DNA from 3 places in the Pantoea sp. SO10 genome. Region 1 is predicted to be linked to each of the others. Evidence: predicted binding sites of a transcription regulator. Region 1 holds the regulator's gene; each other region holds the start of a gene.
The links. Region 1 encodes PurR, which represses purine synthesis genes. Its sites were predicted from a motif close to CANGCAAACGTTTGCNTG; they were not measured.
Positions count from the first base shown of each region.

Region 2: a site for PurR is predicted at 3,483-3,500, ahead of cvpA (colicin V production protein). Genes of this name have one in related genera too.
Region 3: a site for PurR is predicted at 4,095-4,112, ahead of FCN45_RS01700 (NCS2 family permease). Genes of this name have one in related genera too.

Region 1 covers NZ_CP040095.1:1,875,542-1,881,322, reverse strand. Annotated here, with positions in the region: gene FCN45_RS08780 (alkene reductase) at 1-619, shown strand, start outside; gene gloA (lactoylglutathione lyase) at 721-1,128, shown strand; gene rnt (ribonuclease T) at 1,236-1,904, shown strand; gene FCN45_RS08765 (Grx4 family monothiol glutaredoxin) at 1,940-2,275, opposite strand; gene FCN45_RS08760 (C40 family peptidase) at 2,640-3,434, shown strand; gene FCN45_RS08755 (YnhF family membrane protein) at 3,491-3,580, opposite strand; gene purR (HTH-type transcriptional repressor PurR) at 3,855-4,880, shown strand; gene punR (DNA-binding transcriptional activator PunR) at 4,877-5,781, opposite strand, start outside.
Region 2 covers NZ_CP040095.1:2,893,206-2,898,986, reverse strand. Annotated here, with positions in the region: gene FCN45_RS13370 (DedA family protein) at 1-140, shown strand, start outside; gene accD (acetyl-CoA carboxylase, carboxyltransferase subunit beta) at 273-1,181, shown strand; gene folC (bifunctional tetrahydrofolate synthase/dihydrofolate synthase) at 1,308-2,573, shown strand; gene dedD (cell division protein DedD) at 2,563-3,312, shown strand; gene cvpA (colicin V production protein) at 3,563-4,048, shown strand; gene purF (amidophosphoribosyltransferase) at 4,085-5,602, shown strand; gene FCN45_RS13340 (UbiX family flavin prenyltransferase) at 5,719-5,781, shown strand, end outside.
Region 3 covers NZ_CP040095.1:375,625-381,405, reverse strand. Annotated here, with positions in the region: gene FCN45_RS01710 (LysR family transcriptional regulator) at 1-798, shown strand, start outside; gene FCN45_RS01705 (Na+/H+ antiporter) at 870-2,519, opposite strand; gene FCN45_RS01700 (NCS2 family permease) at 2,659-4,008, opposite strand; gene FCN45_RS01695 (glutathione S-transferase family protein) at 4,268-4,933, opposite strand; gene soxR (redox-sensitive transcriptional activator SoxR) at 4,977-5,453, opposite strand; gene soxS (superoxide response transcriptional regulator SoxS) at 5,552-5,781, shown strand, end outside.

The sequences.
Region 1 (5,781 bases):
CGTAAAAGATTTTGGTCAGGCCGCCGCCAATGCGCGCGAAGCCGATTTCGACCTGCTGGAGCTGCACTCCGCGCACGGCTATCTGATGCACCAGTTCCTCGCACCAGGTTCAAACCAGCGTACCGATGAGTACGGCGGTTCGATTGAAAAGCGTGGCCGTTTCGCGCTGGAAGTGGTGGATGCGGCGATTGCCAACTGGTCTGCCGATCGTATTGGTATCCGCGTTTCGCCAATCGGTGCTTTCCAGAATCTGGACAATGGCCCGGAAGAAGAAAAAGCGGCGCTGTGGTATATCGCCGAGCTGGGCAAACGCAGCATCGCCTATCTGCACCTTTCTGAGCCAGACTGGGCGGGCGGACAGCCTTACAGCGATGCATTCCGTGAAAAAGTGCGTGCCCTGTTCCCAGGCGTGATCATCGGTGCCGGTGCTTACACCGTTGAGAAAGCCGACGATCTGATTGCGCGTGGCCTGATTGACGCCGTAGCCTTTGGTCGCGACTTTATCGCCAACCCGGATCTGGTTGCCCGTCTGCAGCAGGATGCGCCACTCAATCCGCAGCGTCCTGAGAGTTTTTACGGTGGCGGCGCGGAAGGTTATACCGATTATCCAACCCTGTAAGAAAATGGCTGCCGCGGCGGATAGGCGGCAGCGTTATTTCATCAGTGTGTATACTAAGTTGCTTGTCATGCACTGATGACGTTTTAAAAAAAGAGGATGTTATGCGTTTACTTCACACCATGTTACGCGTTGGCGATTTACAACGTTCAATCGATTTCTACACCCGCGTGCTCGGCATGCGCGTACTGCGTCAAAGCGAAAACACCGAGTATAAGTACACCCTGGCATTCGTTGGCTACACCGAAGAGAGCGAGGGCGCGGTGATTGAGCTGACTTACAACTGGGGCGTGGATAAATACGATCTCGGCAACGCTTACGGCCATATCGCGCTGGGCGTGGACAATGTCGCTGACACCTGCGAACGCATTCGCAGCGCGGGCGGCAACGTAACGCGTGAAGCGGGCCCGGTAAAAGGCGGTTCGACTATTATTGCGTTTGTTGAAGATCCAGACGGTTACAAAATCGAGCTGATTGAAAACAAACATGCCGGTCACGGCTTAGGCAACTAAGGTTGCCCGTCAGCCTGCTATTTGCAGGCTGACTTCCCTCTCCTGCTGCACCCTCCTGCGATTTTTGCCATAATGCGCGCTGCCCTATTTATTGCCATGAGATCCTGATGTCTGAATCGAACGCTTTAAACGCTCTCCACCAACGCTTCCGCGGTTTTTATCCTGTTGTGATCGACGTTGAAACCGCGGGTTTCAATGCACAAACCGATGCACTGCTGGAAATTGCAGCCACCACGCTGAAAATGGATGAAGACGGCTGGTTGCACCGTGATGAAACGCTGCACTTCCATGTGGAACCGTTTGAAGGCGCCATTCTGAATCCTGCGGCGCTGGCGTTTACCGGCATCGATCCCACCAATCCGCTGCGCGGTGCGGTAAGCGAATATGAAGCCCTGCATGCGATTTTTAAAATGGTGCGCAAAGGCACCAAAGATAGCGGCTGCAATCGTGCCATTATCGTGGCGCACAATGCCACTTTCGATCTCAACTTCGTGATGGCGGCCGCCGAGCGCACCAGCCTGAAGCGCAATCCGTTTCACCCGTTTGCCACTTTTGATACCGCGGCACTGAGCGGTTTAGTGCTGGGGCAAACCGTGTTGGCGAAAGCCTGTAAAGCGGCGGGAATGGAGTTTGATAGCACGCAGGCGCATTCGGCACTGTATGACACCGAGCAAACCGCGACGCTGTTCTGTGAGTTGGTGAACCGCTGGAAACGCCTGGGCGGCTGGCCGCTGGCTTTCAGTGAAAAATCCGCAGACGAGGCGTCTGCCGGGTAACTAAAGAAAAGGCCGACATGTGTCGGCCTTCTGCATTATTCCGCTTCTTTATACTTCTCAGCGGTCTCTTTCAGCAGTGGCTGAAGTTCACCGCGCTGGAACATCTCAACGATGATGTCGCAGCCGCCGACCAGTTCACCGTCGACCCACAGCTGCGGGAAGGTTGGCCAGTTAGCGTATTTTGGCATTTCAGCGCGAATATCCGGGTTCTGCAGAATGTCCACGTAAGCGAAACGCTCGCCACACGCAGAAAGCGCCTGCACGGCTTGCGCCGAGAAACCGCAGCTTGGCAGCTTCGGCGAACCTTTCATGTACAGCAGAATCGGGTTTTCTGCGATCTGACGCTGAATTTTTTCAACAGTACTCATTATTGCCTTCCTTAATCTTCTACTTCGTGTTTGTTTATTGTAGCGATTTCGCTCCCGGACTGAAAACGGGATTTTGCCTTTGCACTGGCTAATCGCCATGTTTGTTAAGTTAACGCATGACAAATAACATTTTCATATCATTAATTGGCATTAATAAATTAATAATTAGCAATAATTTCGCTGTGTTAACCAGCTGAAATCGCTCATTTTTGCTACAGAATCAATCTGGTAACATATTAATAGAAAAAGGCCTTACCTTTTGTAAAAAAAGTGGATTAGAATTGCCTCGGCGCTGGTCACTTGATCAGATTTCTCTCACTTTTACGCAGTCTGCTTTGATTCAGCCTGCTTAACCTGTAACCGGATTATGCGTCTACTAATTACGCTTTTCATACTGGCTTTTGCCCAACTGTTCTTTAATGTGGCCGCTGCATCTCCGCATGCGCCCGTTAACGCCAGTTCGCTTAAAGCAGAGAAAAAGAGCGCACGTGAAGACGAGCGCCGCAAACGACGTCCGGTAAAAACCACCACCACCAAAAAATCGCGTCTGACCGCTGTTCAAAAATTCAAACTCAAAAAACAGAGCAAAACAGACATCGCGCTGCACAAAACCACCAGCAAAAAATCCCCACTGAAACTCTCTGCTAAGAAATACGGTCATCAACGTTTAGCGAAGAAAACGCCCGAGATCGCCGTCGATGATGAAGCGTTAGCGCTGACCGGCATCAAAATGAGTAAAGCGCACCGTCAGCGTTATCAAAAAGCGCGTGAAACGGCGATGACCAAATTAATGGGTCAACTCGGCAAACCTTATCAGTGGGGCGGCGCTTCGCCACACACCGGTTTCGATTGCAGCGGCCTGGTGTGGTACGCCTATAAAGATCTGGTGAAATTCAAACTGCCACGCACCGCCAATGAGATGTATCACCTGCGTGATGCGGCACCGATTAAGCGTGAAATGCTGGAGAAAGGCGATCTGGTGTTCTTCCGCATCAACAATCGCGGTACCGCCGACCATGTGGGCGTTTATCTTGGCAATGGCAAATTCATTCAGTCGCCGCGTACCGGCAAAGATATTCAGATTAGCGCATTGGGTGAGGATTACTGGCAGAAACACTATGTGGGCGCGCGTCGTATGATGACGCCAAAAACCATTCGCTAGTTGTTGCGCAACAGACATGAAAAAGCCGGATGCTGTTCTCAGCTCCGGCTTTTTTGTTAATGCATGATCGCGGTAAAGCTGAAGGCGATAATCATCAACAGTGCGCCAACAGTGGTCATTAGCGCCAGCTTCAGGTCGGTATTCATCACAACTCCTTAGTCACACAATTATTAGGGTTAAGACGATTTTCGCATAGCAATAGGCAAAAATCTCGTGTTATCCGCGCCAGCTTGCTAGAATCGCCGCCTTTCGTTGCGCAACAGATTTTGCGCAGGCTGTATTTACAGCGTGATGAAGTGATTTTGCCTGCTTGAACATGCCGTTTTGCCCGCTTTTTTGGGCTGTAAAAGCATTAGCAGACGCAAACGTTTAACAATATACTTATCAGTAAGTTGCGATAAGCCCAGGAGCACCATTTTCATGGCAACAATTAAAGATGTCGCAAAACGCGCGGGGGTCTCAACCACCACGGTTTCGCATGTCATCAACAAAACGCGTTTCGTTGCGGAAGAGACGCGTAACGCCGTATGGGAAGCGATCAAAGAATTACACTACTCGCCAAGTGCCGTGGCGCGTAGTCTTAAAGTTAATCACACCAAAACCTTGGGTCTGCTGGCGACCTCCAGCGAAGCGCCCTACTTCGCTGAAATTATCGAAGCGGTGGAGAACCGCTGCTTCGAACGCGGCTATACGCTGATTCTCGGCAATGCGCACAACGATCTGCAAAAGCAGCGCGCTTACCTGTCAATGATGGCGCAAAAGCGCGTCGATGGTCTGCTGGTGATGTGTTCGGAATATCCAGACGATTTGCTGCAGATGCTGGAAGAGAACCGCAATATCCCCATGGTGGTGATGGATTGGGGCGCGTCACGCGGTGATTTCACCGATACCGTGCAGGACAATGCATTTCAGGGCGGCTATCTCGCCGGGCGTTATCTGATTGAACGTGGCCATCGCGATATCGGTGCCATTCCTGGCCAAATGGAGCGCAACACCGGCGGTGGACGTCATGCTGGCTTCCTGCAGGCAATGAACGAAGCGGGCATTACAGTGCGTCCGGAGTGGGTGGTTCAGGGCGACTTTGAGCCTGAATCGGGCTATCAGGCGATGCAACAGATCTTAAATCAGAAACAGCGTCCAACCGCGGTGTTCTGCGGTGGCGATATCATGGCGATGGGCGCGATTTGCGCTGCTGATGAGATGGGTTTGCGCGTACCGCAGGATATCTCGGTGATTGGCTACGATAACGTGCGCAACGCGCGCTATTTCACACCAGCGCTCACCACCGTGCACCAGCCGAAAGCTGAACTGGGTGAAAAAGCGCTGGAAATGCTGCTGGATCGCATCACCAGCAAGCGCGAAGATCCGCAAACTATCGAAGTCCAGCCAACGCTGATTGAACGCCGTTCGGTGGCGTACGGTCCGTTCCGCGACTACCGCCGCTAAGCCGACACTTCGCTGAGCCATTCGTGGTTCAGCGTTTCCGCATCCCCGAGATAAGCCAGTAACCACGCCAGCGCCGGTGACGCGCGCTGTTCTGACCAGCTGACGCAGCACGGACTGTCCGGAAACGCCTGCGGTAGCGCCAGCTCGACCAGTTTTTGGCTGTCCAGCAGTGGACGCGCCAAATGGCCAGGCACCATGCCGACGCATAATCCTGCCAGCAAACAATCCATCCCGGTTTCCCACTCTGGCACCACCAACCGCCGCTGATTATCCAGCGTCCATGTCATACGGCGCGGCAACGCACGCGAGGTATCTTCCAGCACCAGCGATGGCCACGCCCGCAAGGTTTCATCATCCAGCTCCTTGCTGTTAACCAGCGGATGATCGGGACTCACCACACAACGCCAGTTCAGCGCGCCCATATCCTGAAAGGCAAAACGTCCGCCCACCGGGATGGCCTGAGTTGCGCCAATCGCCACATCCACCCGACCATCAGCCAACGCATCCCACACGCCGTTGAACACTTCGTAGCTGATAATCAGCTCCATGTCGGGAAAATGGCGGTAGAAGTCTTTCACTAACTGTCGCGTACGCTGCGGTTTTACAATGCAGTCGACCGCGATGCTCAACTCGCCGCGCCAGCCATTTGCCAGTTGCTGACACTGTCGGCGAGTTGCCAGCATTTTTTTGATAACAGAACGGCCTTCCCGCACAAAATGCTCGCCCGCCGCTGTCATCACCACTTCCCGATGCTGGCGCTCAAACAGCGGCACCGCCAGCCAGTTTTCCAGCTGGCGCACAGTGTAACTGACGGCAGAGGGCACGCGATGCAGCTCCTGCGCTGCCGCGCTAAAACTGCCGGTGCGCGCTACTGCATCCACCACTTCAAGCGCATATTCTG
Region 2 (5,781 bases), 1.0 Mb from region 1:
CTTACGCCGGTTACCTGTTTGGCGACCTGCCGGTTGTGCAGGAGAACCTGAAGCTGCTGATCGTCGGCATCATCGTGGTTTCTATACTGCCAGGCGTAATTGAAGTGTGGCGTCATCGCCGCCAGCAGAAGTCGCAGTAAGCTCGTTACCAGATTTTTATCCACAGCGTGAACGGGTTGTGGTTTAATGAGCGACATTTACGGCCTGCTGAAGGTGATTTCAGCAGCAATGAGAAGACTGGACCAGGTCAGCATTAAATAGAAAGGTCATCAATGAGCTGGATTGAACGCATACTGAATAAAAGCACTGCCACGCCAACGCGCAAAGCCAGCATCCCGGAAGGGGTGTGGACCAAGTGCGATAGTTGTGGGCAGGTGCTGTACCGCGCCGAGCTGGAGCGTAACCTCGAGGTCTGCCCGAAGTGCGACCATCACATGCGCATGCACGCCCGTGAGCGTCTGCATAGCATGCTGGATGAAGGTTCGCTGGTTGAGCTGGGCAGCGAGCTGGAACCGAAGGATCTGCTGAAGTTCCGCGACTCGAAGAAGTATAAAGACCGTTTGGTCGCCGCACAGAAAGACACCGGTGAGAAAGATGCGCTGGTGGCGATGAAAGGCACGCTGCACGGCATGCCAATTGTCGCTGTGGCCTTTGAGTTCTCCTTTATGGGCGGCTCAATGGGTTCAGTGGTTGGCGCGCGCTTTGTGCGTGGCGTTGAGCAGGCGTTGGAAGACAACTGCCCACTGATCTGCTTCTCCGCGTCAGGCGGTGCACGTATGCAGGAAGCGCTGCAGTCGCTGATGCAGATGGCGAAAACCAGTGCGGCACTGGCGAAAATGCAGGAGCGCGGCTTGCCGTACATCTCCGTGCTGACTGACCCAACCATGGGCGGCGTTTCAGCCAGCTTCGCGATGCTGGGCGATCTCAACGTGGCGGAACCGAAAGCGCTGATTGGCTTTGCCGGTCCACGCGTTATCGAGCAGACCGTGCGTGAAAAACTGCCGCCGGGCTTCCAGCGCAGTGAATTCCTGATCGAGAAAGGAGCGATCGACATGATCATCCGTCGTCCGGAAATGCGCTTTAAGCTGGCAAGCCTGCTGGCGAAAATGATGAACCTGCCAGCGCCGCAGCTGGATGGTGATCAGCCTAATGTGGCTGAGCCGGAGAGCAACGAAGCCTGACAGGCAACGGAATGAGGCAGTAATGTTTCCTTCCTCCAATGCACCGTCTACATTGAATACTTAAGGTTGCATCCAACGTGGTCCGCGACCTTAAGTTATTCGGTGTATTGATTTTGAACGGGACACATGGACAAATCTCTTCCTCAAGCCACGTCGCCTTTGGCCACGTGGCTTCATTATCTTGAGCATCTGCATTCGCAGGCCATTGAACTGGGTCTGGATCGTATTCAACGCGTCGCCGCACGCCTCGACCTGCTCAAACCCGCTCCTTTTGTCTTCACCGTCGCCGGTACCAATGGCAAAGGCACCACCTGCCGCATGCTGGAAACGCTATTGATGGCCGCGGGCTATCGCGTGGGCGTTTACAGCTCGCCACATCTGGTGCGTTACACCGAACGTGTACGGGTGCAGGGCGCTGAACTGGATGAAGCGCAGCACAGCGCCAGTTTTGCCGCGATTGAAGCCGGGCGCGGTGACACTTCACTGACCTATTTTGAGTTCGGCACCTTGTCGGCCTTCAATCTGTTCCGCGCGGCGAATCTCGACGTGGTGATCCTTGAAGTCGGCCTGGGCGGACGTCTTGATGCCACCAATATTGTCGATGCCGACGTGGCAGTGATCACCAGCATCGCGCTCGATCACACCGATTGGCTGGGTCCTGATCGTGAAAGTATCGGTCGGGAAAAAGCCGGCGTGTTCCGCGCAGGTAAACCAGCAATTGTCGGTGAAGCCGATATGCCGGGCACCATCGCCGACGTCGCAGCGGAGAAGGGTGCGGTGTTGCTGCAGCGCAATCGCGACTGGCAGTGGCAGCAAACGGGTACCAGCTGGACGTTGCAGGATGCGCACGGCGAGCTGCGCGATTTACCGCTGCCGCAGGTGCCGTTACCCAATGCCGCCACCGCGCTGACCGCACTGCGTGCGTCGGGTTTAACGGTAAGCGAAGCGATTATTCGTCAGCATCTGCCGCTGGCGATTTTGCCGGGGCGCTTCCAGACCGTCAGCGAAGCGCCGCGCGTCATTCTCGATGTGGCGCACAATCCGCATGCCGCTTATTATCTGGCTTCGCGTCTGGCTGAAGAGCCGCACAGCGGTGAAGTGCATGCGGTGGTCGGCATGCTGCACGACAAAGATATCGCGGGCACGCTGGCGGCGCTGGCACCACAGGTTGATCGCTGGTACTGCGCGCCGCTCGACGGTCCGCGCGGTGCCTCCGCCGATGAGCTGCTGGCTCATCTGGACGGCGGTGTGGCTTACAGCAACGTTGATGCAGCCTGGCAAGCGGCGCGTCAGCAGGCGCGTCCCGAAGATGTGATTCTGGTGTGTGGCTCTTTCCACACCGTAGCGCAGGTTATGGAATCGATGGCAGCGGAGAACGGCAGTGGCAAGTAAGTTCCAAAATCGCTTAGTCGGTACGGTCATTCTGGTGGCGATTGGTGTCATCGTCTTGCCCGGCCTGCTAGACGGTAAGAAGAAACATTATAAAGAAGAGTTCGCCGCCATTCCGCTGGTGCCAAAACCGGACGATCAGCAGGATAGCGAAATGGTGCCGCCGGTGACGCAACCCTTGCCGGCGCAGCCGCCGGAAGGGGCGGGCGCGGCCCAGAATCAGAACGGTGGTAAAACCGCCACTAATGGCAGCGCGCAGCCCACGCAGAATAGCGAGCCCAGCGTGGTCACGCCGCCGCCGGTGCATCAGCAAGTGCAGCCGAAACCGGTGGAACAGTCGAAGCCAAAAGCGGTCGAGCAGCCGAAACCGAAGCCGGTTGAACAGCCGAAGCCAAAACCGGTGGAGCAAGCTAAGCCGAAGCCCGTCGAGCAGCCGAAACCGGTAGAGCAGTCGAAACCGGTGGAAACGCCGAAGCAGAGTGAACCCGCAGCGCCAGCTGGTCAGGCATTCGTGGTGCAGCTCGGTGCGCTGAAGAATGCGGCGAAAGTGAGCGAGATTGTGGCGCAGCTGCGTCTTTCCGGTTATCGCGCCTTTACCGTGCCGTCTACGCCGGTGCAGGGACAAATCACCCGCATTTACGTCGGTCCGGATGCCAATAAAGCCAAGCTGCAAGGCTCGCTGAGTGAGTTGCAAAGCATCTCCGGCCTCGGTGGCGTGGTGAAACCGTATAGCGCGCGATAACGCGCTGATAAGCCGCGCCAATAGCAGAAAAAGGCGCGGCTTTACAAAATTTTTGTAGCGAAGCGCGACAGGAAAATCATTGAATATCAGTGGATTAAATCACTGATAATACACAGGGCGAGGAAAGTTTTTTTCATCGCCCTTTTTGCGGAAACAGAACCGGAAAACCCTACGCAAACGTTTTCTTTTTCTGTTAGAATGCGCCCCGAACTGGATGCAGGGGTGCGATAGCACTGGGCTGGAAGAGTTCATGATCTGGATTGATTACGTCATTATTGCGGTAGTTGGTTTTTCGGCTCTGGTCAGCCTGATTCGCGGGTTTGTCCGGGAAGCCTTATCTCTCGTTACCTGGGGATGCGCGTTTTTTGTCGCCAGTCATTACTACGCCTACCTTGCAGTCTGGTTTACAGGTTTTGACGACGAACTGGTTCGCAACGGCATCGCTATCGCGGTGTTGTTTGTTGCCACCCTGATTGTGGGTGCCATCGTGAACTATGTGATCGGCTCGCTGGTTGAAAAAACCGGCTTGTCGGGAACCGACAGGGTGTTGGGTGTCTGTTTCGGGGCGTTGCGCGGTGTGCTGATCGTGTCTGCTATGCTGTTCTTTCTCGATACATTCACCGGCTTTTCTAAAAGCCCGGACTGGCAACAGTCGCAACTCATTCCCCAGTTCAGTTACATCATCAGGTGGTTTTTCGATTACCTGAAAAGCACGTCGAGTTTTTTACCCCGGTGACATCATCGGGAGTGCGGCTAATGAGGAAATGACAATATGTGCGGTATTGTTGGTATCACCGGTTTCATGCCAGTAAACCAGTCAATCTATGACGCGTTAACGGTGCTTCAGCACCGCGGGCAGGATGCCGCCGGCATTTGTACCATCGATGCTATTAACTGCTTCCGTTTGCGTAAAGCCAACGGCCTGGTCAGCGATGTGTTCGAAGCGCGCCATATGCAGCGTCTGCAGGGCAACATCGGGATTGGTCATGTGCGCTACCCAACGGCAGGCAGCTCCAGCGCCTCTGAAGCGCAACCTTTCTACGTGAACTCTCCTTACGGCATCACGTTGGCGCATAACGGCAACCTGACCAACGCCCACGAACTGCGTAAACAGCTGTTCGAAACGGGTCGCCGTCACGTTAATACCACCTCAGATTCCGAAATCCTGCTGAATATCTTCGCGCAGGAGCTGGACCGTTTTCAGCACTATCCGCTGGAAGCTGACAACATTTTTGCTGCGGTGGCGGCTGTGCATCAGCAGGTGCGCGGCGCTTACGCAGTGGTTTCAATGATTATCGGACACGGGATGGTCGCCTTCCGCGATCCCAACGGTATTCGTCCGCTGGTGCTGGGCAAGCGCGTTATCGCCGATGGCCGCACCGAATACATGGTGGCGTCAGAGAGCGTCGCGCTGGATACGCTGGGCTTCGAGTTCATTCGTGACGTAGCGCCTGGCGAAGCCGTGTACATCACCGAGCAGGGCCAGCTCTCTACGCGTCAATGCGCTGAGAACCCGAAAACCAATCCGTGCCTGTTTGAATACGTCTACTTTGCGCGCCCGGACTCGTTCCTCGACAAAATCTCGGTGTACAGCGCACGCGTGCGTATGGGCACCAAGTTGGGTAACAAAATTGCCCGCGAGTGGGAAGATCTGGATATCGATGTGGTGATTCCGATTCCGGAAACCTCAACCGATATCGCGCTGGAAATCGCACGTATCCTCGACAAGCCATATCGTCAGGGCTTCGTGAAGAACCGCTACGTTGGCCGTACCTTTATCATGCCCGGCCAGCAGCAGCGCCGCAGCGCCGTTCGCCGCAAGCTGAACGCCAACCGTGCTGAGTTCCGTGATAAGAATGTGTTGCTGGTGGATGACTCCATCGTACGCGGCACCACATCCGAGCAGATCATTGAGATGGCACGTGAAGCGGGCGCGAAAAAAGTCTATCTCGCCTCGGCGGCACCGGAAATCCGTTTCCCGAACGTCTATGGCATTGATATGCCGAGCGCTACCGAACTGATTGCGCATGGCCGTGAAGTGAATGAGATCTGCCAGCTGATTAAAGCGGATGCGTTGATTTTCCAGGATCTCAACGACCTGATTGAAGCGGTGCGTGAAGAGAACCCGGATATCGCCAACTTTGAGTGCTCGGTATTCAACGGCATCTACGTCACCAAAGATGTCGATCAACAGTACCTTGAGTATCTGCAGTCGCTGCGTAATGACGATTCCAAAGCCATCGCGCGTCAGACAGAAGTGGAAGGTCTGGAGCTGCACAACGAAGGCTAAGCCAGAGGTTATGGCAGAGTAAAAGCAGGGCGGGCGCAATCCCGCCCTGTTTGTTTTTGTATTTTTGTTCAGTGAGCCGCTATCATTGCCGCAATCTGAACCTGCAAGGCTGAATTATGAAACGACTGATCATTGGTATTTCCGGCGCCAGCGGCGCGATCTACGGCGTACGCATGTTG
Region 3 (5,781 bases), 1.5 Mb from region 1:
CTGCGCCAGCTGGAAGAGGAGCTCGGCTGCACCTTACTGCTGCGCGAGGGCCGCAAACTGCATCTAACGGATAGCGGTCAGGCGGTTTACCAGCGCGGACTGGTGATTCTGCAAGAGTTCCACCAGCTTGAAGCGCAGTTGGGCGATATCAACCAGCTGAAAACCGGCGAGCTGCGGCTGGGTATTCCACCGATGGTCGGCATGCAGATGGCCGGTTCAATCTCCGCCTTTCGCCGCCGTTATCCTGGCGTACAGCTGAAAATATCCGAGTTCGGCGGACTGACGGCGCAGCAAGCGGTGCTGAGTGGCGCGCTGGATATCGCCCTCACCGCGCTGCCGATCGAATCCGAACTGCCGCTCAATACGCTGGAGCTGATGCACCATCCGCTGTGCGTGCTGCTGCCGCGCAGTGAACAATGGCGCGATCACCGTAAAGTCGGTTTGGCAGAGTTAGCTGAACATCCGCTGCTGATCCTCAATGAAGAGTTCGCCTTGAATCGCCAGATTCGTAGAGCGTTTCAACGCCAGAACCTGACGCCAACTATTGCGCTGCGCAGCGCGCAGTGGGATTTTCTCGCCGCGATGGTGCAGGCGGGTATGGGACTGGCGATTCTGCCGGAGCCCATTTGTCAGCGGCTGGATAAGCAGTCGCTGCTGTGGCTGCCGCTGGAATCGGAACTGCAGTGGAGTTTGGGGTTGATTTGGCGGGAAGGCAGTTATCTGTCGCGCAGCGCCGAGGCGTGGATTGCGTGCTGCCGTGAACACTGGCCGGATAGTGCGCCGCGGCTGTCGGTGTGAAAACAACCGCAGCACATTGGCGTAGCGGCGCAATGTTTTGCGCCGCTACCGATGAACAATATGGCTTACTGCTATTCCTCTTTCTCAATCAGCAACGCTTCCAGCAGATCAAGATCGTGCAGCAGTTTCTGCATTGTCTCGTTGGAGATCTCCTGTGTGGCGCGCAGATGATAGACCTCGGCGCGTTCGGCACGCAGCGCATTGAGGCGGAAACGACGCTCGAGATTTTCGGCAAATTGCGCCTGCTCAATATCGTTTTTCCCCTCCGCGCGACGACGCAGGTTACCAATCACGCGCAGGCTGACCTCTTTCAGCAGCTCAGGATCGATGTTCTCTTCGGTGTCGCTCTCAAGACGCTGCTCCATTTTATGCAGGCTCTCAATCGCCACACCCGCCATCGCGGCACGCGCAAACTGAATCTCACGACGATGGCCGACCTTATCGATGCTTTCCACGTCGCGCAGCAGAATCGGCAGCAGCACCACGCCAACCAGCAGCGACACCAGAATCACGCCGGTAGCGATGAACACCAACTCATAGCGCGCCGGGAACGGATCGCCGTTGCTCAGGAACAGCGGAATCGACAGCACACCGGCCAAGGTAATGGCACCGCGCACGCCGGCAAAAGAGGCAATCAGCAATTCACGCAGTGAGTAATTGGTAAACTCCAGCGGCTTCTTCTTCAGCAGACGCATGCTGGTGCGCTTCATGATCCACAACCACCCGAAACGCACCACCATCAGCGCGGCGTACACCAACAGAACGTCGGTAAACAGCATCCACAGTTCCACGTTAGGATCGGCTTGCGCCTGCGCAATCGAGGTGGAAAGGATGTCGGGCAGCTGCAGGCCGAGCATCAGGAACACCATGCCGTTAAACACGAACTCCAGCATCTGCCACACGCTGTTCGCGCGCAGACGCATCGCCAGCGGTGCCTGGCGGATAATGCCGGAACGCGTAATGGTCATACCGGCGGCGACGGCGGCGAGAATGCCCGACACGCCAAGGTGTTCCGCAATCAGGTACGAGGCGAACGGTAACAGCAGCAGCAGCACGGTCTGTGTTGCCGGGTCATCCCCGCTCCAGCGGCTCAGCAGACGCAGCGAGCGGCCATACAGCCAGCATATCGCCACACCAGCGACCAAACCGCCGACCGCCACTTTGAGAAACTCAACGCTGGCGCCGCCCCACGTAAACACCATGGTGCCCATCGCCACCGCGACGGCAAACTTCAGCGATACCAGGCCCGACGCGTCGTTCATCAGGGCTTCGCCCTGCACAATCGACATAATTTTTTTCGGGATGCGTCCTTCACCGACAATGCCGGACAGCGCCACGGCATCAGTTGGCGAAAGCACCGCCGCCAGCGCGAAGGCGGGAATCAGCGGAATCCCTGGCACCAGCCAGTAGATCAGGTAGCCAATCCCGACCACCGTGATCAGCACCAGAACCAGCGCCAGCCCCATGATTTCGCGACCGTGATGCAGGAACTCGTTTATCGGCGTTTTCCAGCCATCCGCAAACAGCAGCGGCGGAATGAACAGCACGAGGAAAAGTTCCGGATCAAAATCGACATGCAGGCCGAAGACGGGAAATGCGAGCAGAGCACCGGCGGCAATTTGCACCAGCGGCAGGGGAATTTGAAACGGCAGAATACGTGCCGCCACGCTGGAGAGTGAAACCACCAGCGTCATGATGAGAATAGTAAAGAAGATTTCCATGCTTTCCTTAGGCGAATCAATTTCATTAAAGCGATGTTGTTGCGTGGGAAAGTGTAAAACAAAACGCCGCACAGCGGAGCAACCCGATGTGCGGCGTGATGCAGAAAGCGAATAATCCTGGAATTATTCAACTTTCAGGTCAGATGGCCCAGCCACCGGCATAGAACGCGACCAGCGCGACAGCAATCACCACGGTGCCCACGTTCAGCTTGCGCCACTCACCGGCAAACAGGCGTCCAATCACCAGTGAAGCGAAGCCGAGCATGATGCCGGTGACGATGTTGCAGGTCAGCACGATGAACACGGCGGTCAGCAAGCCGGACATCGCATCAACGAAATCGTTGAAGTCGATTTTTGCCACGTTACTCAGCATCAGTAAGCCAACGTACATCAGCGCCGGCGCGGTCGCGTAAGCCGGAACCAGATAGGCCAGCGGCGACATAAACAGGATCACCAGGAACAGCAAACCCACCACAATCGCCGTCAGACCGGTTTTACCACCCGCCGCCGTGCCCGCCGCCGATTCGATATAGACCGCAGCTGGCGAAGCGCCGACCAAGCCGGCAAACAGGCTGCTGACGGAATCGGTGGTTAACGCACGACCGCCGTTGATAATCTGCCCCTCTTTATCCAGCAGATTCGCCTGCCCCGCGACCGCGCGGATGGTACCGGTGGCATCAAAGACCGCGGTCATCACCAGCGCCAGCACGCTTGGCAACACCACCGGTTGCAGCGCGCCCATGATATCGAGGCTAAACATCGCTGATTGCCCGTTAGCATCCTTCAGGCTCGGCATGGCAAACAGACCTTGATAGGTCACCGCCGGATCGAAAATCAGGCCGAGAATCGAGATGGCGATGATGGTCAGCAGAATGCCGCCCGGCACGCGGCGTTTTTCCAGACCAAAAATCGCCGCCAGTCCCACCAGCGACATGATCACCGGGAACGAAGCGAATTGACCCAACGCCACCGGCAAGCCCGGAGCCGGATTTTTCACCACTAAACCAATGCCGTCAGCGGCGATCAGCAGCAGGAACAAGCCGATACCTACGCCGGTGCCGTGCGCTACGCCCATTGGCAAGTTGCGCAGTATCCATGCGCGGATGCCGGTGACCGAAATCAGCGTGAACAGCAAGCCCATCAGGAACACCGCACCAAGCGCCACCGGCACGCTAATGTGCTGGCCGAGCACCAGGCTGAACGCGGTGAAGGCGGTCAGCGAGATGGCGCAACCAATCGCCATCGGCAGATTGGCCCACAAACCCATGATGATCGATCCAAAACTGGCGACCAGACAGGTAGCAACGAACACCGCCGTTGGCGAGAAGCCCGCTTTGCCCAGCATGCCGGGCACCACGATGACGGAGTACACCATCGCCAGAAACGTTGTCAGACCCGCCAATACTTCCTGACGCACGCTGCTGCCGCGTGCAGAGATATTGAACCAGGCGTCCAGTTTTCCACTGGCCGGGCGCGATTCGCCAGACATAATTCTTCCTCAATTTTTTTGTGATGTGAGTCGCCGCGCGGCGCACGTTTGCCGTTCCCTGATGGCGGTTTTTCATGATGAAAATCCAGGCAAACGTTTACGTCGCCGCGTATTCCAGGCCGTAAAGGGGGACGCGGAAAAAAGGCAAACGATTATCTGGCGTTTGCCCTGGGGTTTTCAACTCTTAATCACGGGTATTGCAGGATAAATCCAGGCAACTCACCCCGCAGGGCCGCCAATTATGGCGGCCTGGCTGAACTCAGCGGCTTAACTCAATCGCGCCGCCCTGCTGGATCGCCCGTTGCCAAGCCGCGCGCTGCTGCATGGTTTCCAGCCAGCGGGCGGTGGCGGGCGTATCACGTAGGGAACCACGCAGTTGCAGCGCCAGCAGCGGGAAGCTCATCTGCACATCGGCGATGCTAAAACGTGAACCGGCAAAAAACGCATGCTGCGTGAGATGCTCTTCAATTACCCGACCATGTAAAGCCAGCTGTTTATTCAGCCAGGCTTTCTGAATCCCTTTGCTCAGGGCGATGCCGGCCGGGCGCAGCAGCCACGGCACCGGCTTTTTGCCAAACTGCGCAAACACCAGTTTCATTACCAGTAATGGCATCAGCGAACCTTCGGCATAGTGCAGCCAGTAGCGCGCCTGAATCTGCTCATCTTCATGACTCAACGTCAGCTGATGTTCGCTGTCGTACTTCAGTTGCAGGTATTCGAGAATTGCGCCTGATTCGGCAATCACGCGATTGCCGTCGGTGATCACCGGAGATTTGCCCAGCGGATGCACTTTCTTTAGGGAATCGGGTGCCAGCAGGCTGTTTTCACGCTGATAGCGTTTGATTTGGTAAGGCACCGCGAGCTCTTCCAGTAGCCATAACACGCGATGCGAACGGGAGTTTTCCAGATGGTGAACGGTGATCATACGGTTTCCTTGCCGGTAAAAGTGTTCCGCCAAGTATAGTCGATCAGCGTTTTTGCTCGTCCTGTTCCGGATCGAGTAACACCGCGCCCGAACCTTGCTCGCCCAACCGGTCACCGGGATTGCGCAGCGGGCAATCGCGCATCGATAAACAGCCGCAGCCAATGCAGCCATCAAGATCGTTACGCAAGCGCGTGAGGGTTTCGATGCGTTTATCCAGCTCCTCGCGCCAGTGCTGCGTCAGCGCGTCCCACTCTTGTGTCGACATCCGTTTATTAGCCGGCACATGCGTCAGGCTGTCGCTCACCGTCGCCAGCGGAATGCCAATGCGTTGTGCAATTTTGATGATGGCAACGCGACGCAGCACGTCACGGCTGTAGCGACGTTGGTTGCCGCCGTTGCGCGAGCTACAGATCAATCCTTTGGTCTCATAGAAGTGCAGCGCAGACACCGCCACGCCGCTGCGCTTCGCCACTTCACCCGGCGTCAAAACCGGCTTCGGGTAATTGCGTTCTTTTTTCATTTAGGGCCTTTACCTCAAGTTAACTTGAGGAATTATACTCGCACCCCAGCAAAACTTCGAATTTCTTACCAGGCAAAAAACATCAGAAGGATGAGGCTATGATGCAACAGGAAATCATTCATTCGCTGTCCAACTGGATCGATCAGAATCTGGATAAAGCGCTGTCAATTGATGAAGTCGCGGCAAAATCAGGTTACTCAAAATGGCATCTGCAGCGTATGTTCCGCGCCGTCACGAAACAAACGCTGGGTGGCTATATTCGCGAACGTCGTCTGACGCTGGCCGCTGAAGCGCTGCGTCAAACCCAGCGTCCGGTGTTCGATATCGC